DNA from 3 places in the Mesorhizobium sp. CA6 genome. Region 1 is predicted to be linked to each of the others. Evidence: predicted binding sites of a transcription regulator. Region 1 holds the regulator's gene; each other region holds the start of a gene.
The links. The regulator LexA, encoded in region 1, represses DNA repair genes until DNA is damaged. The targets are predictions, from matches to a motif close to TGTTCNNNNTGTGTTCNG.
Positions count from the first base shown of each region.

Region 2: LB526_RS27980 (PA0069 family radical SAM protein) is a predicted target of LexA. The motif match lies at 1,383-1,400, and genes of this name have one in related genera.
Region 3: ruvC (crossover junction endodeoxyribonuclease RuvC) is a predicted target of LexA. The motif match lies at 1,609-1,626, and genes of this name have one in related genera.

Region 1 is NZ_JAIUHI010000012.1:144,720-147,994, forward strand. Features, by position in the region: gene kynU (kynureninase) at 1-994, opposite strand, end outside; gene lexA (transcriptional repressor LexA) at 1,428-2,162, shown strand; gene LB526_RS19400 (ComEC/Rec2 family competence protein) at 2,199-3,275, opposite strand, start outside.
Region 2 is NZ_JAIUHI010000027.1:51,138-54,412, forward strand. Features, by position in the region: gene LB526_RS27980 (PA0069 family radical SAM protein) at 154-1,308, opposite strand; gene LB526_RS27985 (glycosyltransferase) at 1,457-1,960, shown strand; gene moaB (molybdenum cofactor biosynthesis protein B) at 1,997-2,554, opposite strand; gene LB526_RS27995 (4-(cytidine 5'-diphospho)-2-C-methyl-D-erythritol kinase) at 2,541-3,275, opposite strand, start outside.
Region 3 is NZ_JAIUHI010000007.1:144,878-148,152, reverse strand. Features, by position in the region: gene LB526_RS12760 (DUF1465 family protein) at 1-207, shown strand, start outside; gene LB526_RS12755 (glycosyltransferase family 2 protein) at 499-1,563, shown strand; gene ruvC (crossover junction endodeoxyribonuclease RuvC) at 1,668-2,177, shown strand; gene ruvA (Holliday junction branch migration protein RuvA) at 2,188-2,808, shown strand; gene ruvB (Holliday junction branch migration DNA helicase RuvB) at 2,852-3,275, shown strand, end outside.

The DNA of each region.
Region 1 (3,275 bases):
CCAGCTCAAGACCGAAGCCGCCGCATCTGGCCTCGACAAGCCGGATGAACAGGTCCGTCAGCGCGACGCTTTTTCTCCGCACGGCCCTCATGTCGACATCGTTCCAGAGATCCAGCGCCCCTTTCAGCGCGCGCATCGACAGCACCGGCTGCGTTCCGCACAGGAACCGCCGGATGCCCGTGCCCGCAGCGTAGCCCTGCTCGAACGCGAAAGGCCGGGCATGGCCCCACCAGCCGCTGAGCGGCTGGCGAATGTCGCGGTGATGGCGGTTCGCGGCGTAGATGAAGGCTGGCGAGCCCGGCCCGCCATTGAGATACTTGTAGGTGCAGCCGATGGCGAAATCGGCATTCGAGCCGTCGAGATCCACCGGCAGCGCACCCGCCGTGTGGCAGAGGTCCCAGACGATCAGCGCACCGGCTTCATGAGCCTTGCGGGTGAGCGCCGCCATGTCGCGCAGCCGGCCGGATTTGTAGTTGACGTGGTTGACCAGGATGACCGCGACGCGATCGTCAACCAGTTCCTCAATCGTCGGGGCATCTGCGCATTCGAGCCGCAGCACCGTGCCGGACCGCGTCGATGCGACCCCTTCCGCCATGTAGAGGTCGGTCGGAAAGCTGTCGCCCTCGGCAACAATCACCGAACGCTCGGGCCGCATTGCAAGTGCCGCATGCAGGACCTTGTAGATATTGATCGAAGTCGTGTCGCAAACGACCGTCTGGCCGGGTTTCGCGCCGATCAGCCGTCCTAGCTGGTCACCTAGCTCGATGGGCATATCGAACCAGCCGGCGGTGTTCCAGGCGCGGATGAGATCCCGCGCCCATTCCTGCCTCGTGGCAGTCTCGATCTCGCTGAAGGCGTCGATCGAAGCAGCGCCCAGCGAATTGCCGTCGAGATATAGGACGCCTTCCGGCAAGACGAAGCGATCGCGCGTCGCGCGCAGCGGATCCGCGGCATCCATCGCCTCGACTTCGGCGAGATCAGGAATTCCCCTCATTGTGCTGCCGCCTCCATTTCGATCTGGCCAAGGGGGTTGTCTCACCACCCTCGGCGACAGGGCAAGAACCTTTGGTCCTATGTTAGCTGGTCCATAGACGGCGAAGACTGCGGATCGGAACTTCGCCAAGGTTGGCATTTTGGGTTCGTTTCGTTCACGGTGCCACGCGCTTACGGTACGAGCCGACGTGATCCCAACCACGGCTTCGTGATCGTGTCGGGTTGTATTTCAGCTTAAGGGGAACTCCAAAATCGAGCGGAATCAATGCCGCTGCCCCAGGAGGGGCAGCCGGCCGTCACCGGATGCGACATTGTTTCGGCAGCCTTAACAAATTCACTAAACTTTAAACGGTTGCGGAACACAACTGGAACAGATAGTGTTTGTTCTGGGTTTGTTTTTCTGATTCTGGTTTCAGAACCCGTGGGGGCCGCCGATGCTGACGCGCAAACAACATGAACTCCTGATGTTCATCCATGAACGCCTGAAGGAGAGCGGGATTCCTCCATCATTCGATGAGATGAAGGAGGCGCTCGACCTTGCCTCCAAGTCCGGCATCCACCGGCTGATCACGGCGCTGGAAGAACGCGGCTTCATTCGCCGGCTGCCGAATCGGGCGCGCGCGCTGGAAGTGCTGCGCCTGCCCGACTCGATCGCGCCTGGCCTGAATGCCGCGAAGAAGTTTTCGCCGAGCGTCATCCAGGGCGGCCAAGGCAATCTCAGTCGCCAGATCAAGCCGACGACTCCATCACGCACCCCGACGCCAAGCAATGACGACGAGGCCGCGGCGGCCGTATCCATTCCGGTGATGGGCCGCATCGCCGCCGGCGTGCCGATTGACGCCATCCAGCACCAGACGCATTCGATCTCGGTGCCGCCGGACATGATCATGGGCGGCGAGCATTACGCGTTGGAGGTCAAGGGCGACTCGATGATCGAGGCCGGCATCTTCGACGGCGACACCGTCATCATCCGCAATGCGAACACGGCAAGCCCGGGTGAGATCGTGGTGGCGCTGGTCGACGATGAGGAGGCGACGCTTAAGCGTTTCCGCCGCAAGGGTGCCTCGATCGCGCTCGAGGCCGCCAACCCGGCCTATGAGACCCGGATCTTCGGACCGGATCGGGTCAAGGTTCAGGGCAAGCTCGTCGGACTTATCCGCCGCTACTGAGCAGAACTGCCCGGCCTTCTTCGCCCGAACGACAATCTATTGGGCCGGTGCGGCGGCTGGTTTTTCCGGCTGCTTATAGGGCGCCAGTCCCCTCGCCTCGCGCGTGTATTTCCGCTGCTCGTGCCAGGGTCGGTATGGTTCTACGACCGCGTAGCGGACGGTTGGCCGCGCGGTTGCCGATTGCGGATCGAAGAAAACGGCGGCGCTGCCGTCGCGCGCCAGCTGCCGCTTGGTGACGACGAGCACACGCGGATCGCGGCACGGGTTATAGGCCGTGGCGTCGTTGATGACGATGAGGTCGGCGAAGCCGCAGGCCGGCCGGGCGGTGTCGCGGGTCTCGGCGAGCGCGACGATCGCGCCGGAAGGATGCCGACCGATGCAGAGATCGCCGCTGCAATAGAAGGGCGAGCCGGGCGGCAGGTCGGCGGGATCGGCAATGTCCAGCGTATCTTTGGCGAACCTTTCTGGCGGCACGATCTCCTCGGCTTTCAGCGCCCGTTTCCAGTTGTCGGTGGTGAACTCGTTGGAGCGTTCGCGATTGACGGCAAGCTCGCCGCCGCCGATCGGCATCGCCACCAGATGCGCATCCTCCGAGATAAGCACGTCCGGTGTGCGGACGTGCGGAATGGCCAGCAGCGCAGCGAGCGCGAAAGGTACGGCGGCAAGCCTCAGCCAAGTGGTAGCCATGGTCGCGATGACCAGCGCGACCGTCGCCAGCAGCACCGACTGGATCGAGATCAGCCCCACGGCGTCGACCGGTGAGCGCTCGGAAATCCATGCCGAAATGGCGATCATCGCCGTCAGGCCTTTGCCCATGACAAAGAGGAAGGGACCGTCTAAGCCGAAGGGCATGGCCAGCGCGCTCAGCACGGCGAACGGCATGACGACCAATGAGACGATCGGCATGACCGCCAGATTGGCCAGCAGGCTGAGCGGCGACACCCGCTGGAAGTGCCAGATGGCAAACAACAATGTTGCGCTGCCCGCGATGAGCGACGTCACGGCGGCGCCACCCGCTCCAATCGCCAGTTTTCGCGATAAGAACCCGAGAAACGAACGCTTTGCCGGCGGCGCGGTCGTTTTGCCGGCGCGATAGTCGGCAAAGCCGGCATA
Region 2 (3,275 bases), on a different contig from region 1:
TCCTTCCGGGTCGGATGGGGCGTCGGACCGGGAAGGCACCGTCTCACAGCCGGGGGACAGGGGCCGGACGGGATTCTTGAGGACGACAATTCCAGACCGAAAATCGCTTTGCCTGGAAGTGCTTAGCGCCGGCCGTCATGGCCGGTGCTGGCGTCAAAGCAGCATCAGCTGCTCGCCGGCACTGGCGCCTGCGACGAATTGGTCGGTGCGAAGCTGCCGCCGCTCGACATTGAGGCCGAGCCGCTTGGCGGCAATCTCGAAGCGCCGACCGATCTGCCAGGCATAGGGACCGGCGCCCTTCATGCGCTTGCCCCATTCGGAATCGTAATCCTTGCCGTCGCGCATCGAGCGGATAAGCGACATCACATGCCGGTAGCGGTCGGGATAATGACGCAACAGCCAGTCCTTGAAGATCGGCGCCACTTCGAGCGGCAGGCGCAGGATGACGTAGCCGGCCTCCCGCGCGCCGGCGGCTCTAGCCGAATCGAGGATGCGCTCCATCTCCGGATCGGTAAGCCCCGGAATAATCGGTGCCACCATGACCGATGCCGGGATGCCGGCGTCCGAAAGCTGCCTGATCGCCTCCAGCCGCTTCGTCGGCGTCGAGGCGCGTGGCTCCATCGTTCTCGCCAGCATGCGGTCGAGCGTCGTCACCGACAGCGCCACCTTGGCAAGGCCGCGCTCGGCCATGCGCGACAGGATGTCGATGTCGCGTGTCACCAGCGCCGACTTGGTGACGATGCCGACCGGATGGCCGCGCGCTTCCAGCACTTCCAGGATCTCGCGCATGATGCGGTATTGCTTCTCGATCGGCTGGTAGGGATCGGTGTTGGTGCCGATAGCGATCGTGCGCGGCTGGTAGCCCGATTTTGACAATTCCCTGTCCAGCATGCGTGCGGCATCCGGCTTGGCGAACAGCTTCGATTCGAAATCGAGCCCCGGCGACAGGCCCATGAAGGCATGCGTCGGCCTGGCGAAGCAGTAGACGCAGCCATGCTCGCAGCCGCGATAGGGGTTGATCGAACGGTCGAAGGAGATGTCAGGCGACTCGTTGCGCGTGATGATGGTGCGCGGCTTTTCGACCTGCACTTCCGTCTTGAACGGCGGCAGTTCCTCCAGCGAGTTCCAGCCGTCGTCGAACACATGCCGGCTGACCGGCTCGAACCGGCCGGACGGATTGATCCCGGCCGAGCGGCCGCGATTGCGATCGGGCCGCACGCGCAAGCCGCTCTGCTCGATCATCGCATTTGCCATTTCGGCTCTTCCTGCTCCGAAGGCGGCAATGTCGGCTCGCACGATCTGTTCCATTTTCGCCCTCTCCCAGGGACTGTCGGCAGGCTGTCGAATCGCTCTGTTCATGAAACTATTCCTATTTTGCCGAAGAGAACAAAGCAAGAACTTTTTCGCTTGAAGCGCGCAACTGGCGCATCGCCGCACTTTCCGCTATTCGGCTAAAATGCTCAGCGTCCTTATCGAAACCCGCAACGACGAAGAGGGGCTTGCCCGTACGCTCGCCTCGCTGGTCGGCGGCGCGGTCGAAGGCGTCGTGCGCGACGTGATCGTCTGCGATCAAGGCTCGACCGATCAGACGCACCGGGTGGCCGAGCATGCCGGCTGCCACTATGCGACCGGCGGGATCGGCGTCGGTATCGGCCAAGCCAAGGGCGACTGGCTGCTCCTGCTCGAGCCAGGGGCGCGGCTCGCCGAGGGCTGGATCGACGAAGTCGTGGCGCACACGGCGAAACAGACCATGCCGGCGCGCTTTTCACGCGCCCGCGCCAACCGTGCGCCTTTCCTGGCCAGGGTGTTCTCGAGCAATCGTGCGCTGGCCGAGGGGCTTGTCATCAGCAAGCGTCAGGCCTCGGCTCTGGCAAAGAGCGCGCGCAACGCCGAAGCCCTGGCGCGCGGTCTGGCGACCAGAAGGCTGAACGCCGAAATCTGGATCGCGCCGCCGAAATGATGCCCCGCCGTGCCGGCCGGGCGCTTTAACTGAGCTTTACGAGGTTGGCTTGCCGCCGCGCCTGAGATGCTCGTCCAGCCGCGGCATGATCTCGACGAAGTTGCAGGGCATGTGCCGATAGTCGAGCTGCGCCTTGATGATGCCATCCCAGGCGTCCTTGCAGGCGCCGGGCGAGCCCGGCAGCACGAAGACGAAGGTGGCGTTGACGACGCCCCCGGTCGCCCGGCTCTGGATCGTTGAAGTGCCGATCTTGTCGTAGGAGATGCGGTGAAAGACTTCCGAAAAGCCGTCCATGCGCTTTTCGAAGATCGGCTCCAGCGCCTCCGGCGTCACGTCGCGGCCGGTGAAGCCGGTGCCGCCGGTGGTGATGACGACATCGATGTTTTCGTCCTTCGACCAGCCGAGCACCTTGTCGCGGATCTTTTCGCGGTCGTCGGTGACAATATCGCGCGCGGCAAGGCTGTGGCCGGCTTCCGCGATGCGGTCGGCCAGCGTCTGTCCGGATTTGTCGTCGGCGAGGCCGCGCGTGTCGGAGACGGTAAGCACGGCGATGCGCACCGGAATGAAGGGCCGGCTTTCGTCAAGCTTCGCCATCGCTCACCTCCATACTGCGCGTCGCGGCAACGAACCAGTCGGGGTGGCGGGCGCGGATCTCGATCGCCGCGCGCTTTGCGACATTGCCGGTCTCGAACAGGCCGAAACATGTGGCGCCCGAGCCGGACATGCGCGCGAACGCGGCGTCGGCACGCTTGAGCGCCTTGAGCGCCTCGCCGATCGCCGGCTGGACCGAACGGGCGGCAGGCTCGAGATCGTTGCGCGTCGTCTCCAGCCAGTTGCGGATCGTGTGGAAATCGAGGCGCTTAGGCAGTGGCGGCAGCGCCTCGTTATCGCGGCTGGAGAGCGCCTTGAACACGTCCGGCGTCGAGACCGCGATGCCCGGATTGACCAGCACCAGCCCAAGCGCAGGAAAGGCGGATAGCGGCGAGACTTCATCGCCGATACCGCGTGCGATCAGCGGCTTTGATTCGAGGCACATCGGCAGGTCGGCACCGAGCGAAAGCCCGATCCGGGCTAGCGAATTGTCGTCGATATCGAGCTTCCAGAGCCGCGCCAGGCCATTAAGCGCGGCCGCCGCGTCGCTCGAGCCGCCGCCGACTCCGGAGGCGATGGGCAGGTTCTTCTCCAGCCGGATGGCGACCGGCGATCCCTGTTGCATGCCGGCTTCCCGGCGCAAGGCATCGCGCGCCTTCACCACCAGATTGTCGCCGTCGAGCGGCAGCCCGGCGGCATAACGGCCGGATACCGAGAATTCATC
Region 3 (3,275 bases), on a different contig from region 1:
GCGCATGACGAGGCGCTTGGCTGGAACGAGCTCCCCAAGGATTTTCTGGATCTCGTGGGGCGCTCGCTGCGCCTGCAGTCGCTGGTGCGGCGCATGGACGAGGAAATCTATGGCGGCGTCATCAGCGAGACGCACGCGCCCAGCCGGCGGGCCAACCCGGTGTCCGACCAGATCAGCCTTTTGAATACCGCGTTCGCGCGCGGCTGAAACCGCGTTTGCAAAAAACGATAGCGGTAGCGGCATATCCTTGATCGGGCCGTGGTTTGGCGAGTCGTGGCTTTGGCTGCAAGTTCAACGCTTGCGACTCCGGCCGCTCGTCGAAACTGCGGCAGCCATCGCCGTATTGGAGGCTGTGCCGGCCTTCCCGACAAAGATCACACTTGCCTTGAAGCGATAGGCCCCTAGTTGGAGCCGTTCGCCGCAGCCGGGTCGACCCGAGCCGGTTCTGCAAGAAAACCACCGTCACTGTGACCAAAGCAGATTGCGAGGCTTGATCCCGTGCATTCGCCATTGGACCGCATCCCGGTATCGATCATTATCCCCAACTACAATTACGAACAGTTTCTAGGACGCGCCATCGACAGCGCGTTGGAGCAGGACCACCGAAATGTCGAGGTCGTGGTCGTCGACGACGCATCGACGGATGCATCGGTGGCCGTGATCGAATCCTACGGCGACAAAATACGTCCGTGCCTCAGGCGCAGGAATGGCGGACATGCGGCTGCGTTCAATACCGGGTTCGAGGCGAGCACCGGGCAGATCGTCCTTTTCCTCGACGCCGACGACTATCTCTATCCGAACGCCGTCTCCGAGGTTCTGGACGAGTGGGATGCGGATGTCGCCCAAGCGCAATTCAGATTGCATCTCGTTGATGAGGACCAGCATATCAAGGATGTCTTTCCACCGCCGGAACAGCCGTTCGATTCAGGCGACGTCGTGCCGGAATTGCTGCGCAAGGGGCGGTACAGGACGACGGTGACAAGCGGGCTGGCGTTCGACCGCGAGGCGCTGGAAACGATAATGCCGATGCCTGAAAGCGATTTCCGGCAAGGCGCCGACGGCTATCTCGCGACGCTGGCGCCGCTGCACGGAGAGGTGAAATCCATCGATACCTGCCTTGGCGCCTACCGCATCCACGGCGCCAATCATTCGATCTTTGCCGAAAAGCTTGCCGAGCGGGCGCGTTGGCGCGTGCAGCATGATTTCCGGCGCCTCGAAGCCTTGTCCGGCCGGGCGGCCGAGATCGGCTTGACCGTGCCGCCCGATGCCGGCCTTCGCGATCCGGTGCATCTGGAAGAACGGCTGGCTTCGCTCTGCGTCGACGAGCCCCAGCATCCGGTCGCCACCGACTCCCGGCTGGGACTGGCAAAAGCGGGCGCCGCCGCCAGCCTGGAAATGGATGCATCCTGGCGGCGGCGGGCAGCTCTGGCGGCCTGGTTCCTTTGCATCGGAATCCTGCCGCGGCGCATGGGCAATGCAGTCCTGGCGTGGAAGCTGGTCGCATCGTCCAGGCCGGCATTTCTCACGCGACTGTCGAAAACCATCCGCCGCGTGACGAATTAGGGATCTCGCTGTTTTACGGAAACGGCGCATAGCCGAGATTGCAATTGTTTCCGGTTTGTTCACATTTTGCTGACATCGCTTGCCGCCACGGCTAGACTTGGCGCATGGGGGAAGCGATTCGCATCATCGGCATCGATCCGGGCCTGAGGCGCACCGGTTGGGGTATTATCGACAGCGTGGGCAATTCGCTGCGCTTCATCGCATCCGGCACGGTGCGGTCCGACGAGAAGGAGTCGCTGGCGACAAGACTCTGCCAGCTGCATGACGGCTTGGCCGAGGTGCTGCACCAGGCCATGCCGCACGAGGCTGCGGTCGAGCAGACTTTCGTCAACAAGGATGCCACGGCGACGCTGAAGCTCGGCCAGGCGCGCGGCATCGCCATGCTGGTGCCGGCGCGCGCCGGGCTGGTGGTGGCCGAATATGCCCCCAATGCGGTCAAGAAGGCGGTTATTGGCGTCGGTCACGGCGAGAAGAAGCAGATCCACATGATGGTGAAGGTGCTGATGCCGAAGGCTGTCTTCGACACCGACGACGCCGCCGACGCTCTGGCCATCGCCATCTGCCATGCGCATCACCGCCCGAGCACAGCCTACCGCATGGCCGCGCTGGCGTGAGGGGACAATCATGATCGGCAAGCTGAAAGGCACGTTGGACGAGATCGACGAAGATAGCTGCGTCATCGACGTGCATGGCGTCGGCTACGTCGTCCATTGCTCGGTGCGGACGCTGGCCGCGCTGCCCTCGCTCGGCGAGGCGGTGGTGCTGTTCATCGAGACCTATGTGCGCGAGGACATGATCCGCCTCTATGGCTTCCAGACCGGGCTGGAGCGCGAGTGGTTCCGCCTTCTGATGAACAATGTGCAGGGCGTCGGCGCCAAGGTGGCGCTGGCCATCCTATCGACGCTGGCGCCGGCCGACCTCGCGAACGCGATCGCGCTGCGCGACATTGCCATGGTTTCCCGCGCGCCCGGCGTCGGCAAGAAAGTGGCGGAACGCATCGTCACCGAACTGCGCACCAAGGCGCCAGCCTATGCGGGCGCGGCCAGCGGTACGATCGGGCTCAAGCAGGAGCTTGGCGAAGGCGTCGCGGCCGCACCGATCACCGATGCGGTCTCGGCGCTCGTCAATCTCGGCTATTCGCGCGACATCGCGGCGAACGCGGTTGCCGCGGCGCTGAAATCGGCCGGCGAGGGCGCGGATGCGTCCAAGCTCATCCGCTTCGGCCTGAAGGAACTGGCGCGGTGAAGCGACGCTTGTCCCGCCATTGGTCCTATGCAAGGAAGGCGGCATGACCCTTTCGCCCCGCCTCATTGCTCCCGACAAGCGCGGCGAGGATGCCGACCAGACGCTGCGGCCGCAGTCGCTCGATGAGTTCGTCGGCCAGGCGGCGGTGCGCGCCAACCTCAAGGTCTTCGTCGATGCCGCCAAGAGCCGCGGCGAGGCGCTCGACCATGTGCTGTTCGTCGGGCCGCCGGGACTCGGCAAAACGACGCTGGCGCAGATCATGGCGCGCGAGCTTGGGGTCAATTTCCGCTCGACCTCGGGTCCGGTCATCGCCAAGGCCGGCGATCTCGCCGCGCTGCTCACCAATCTCGAGGAGCGCGACGTCCTTTTCATCGACGAGATCCATCGCCTCAATCCGGCGGTCGAGGAAATCCTCTATCCGGCGATGGAGGATTTCCAGCTCGATCTGATCATCGGCGAGGGACCGG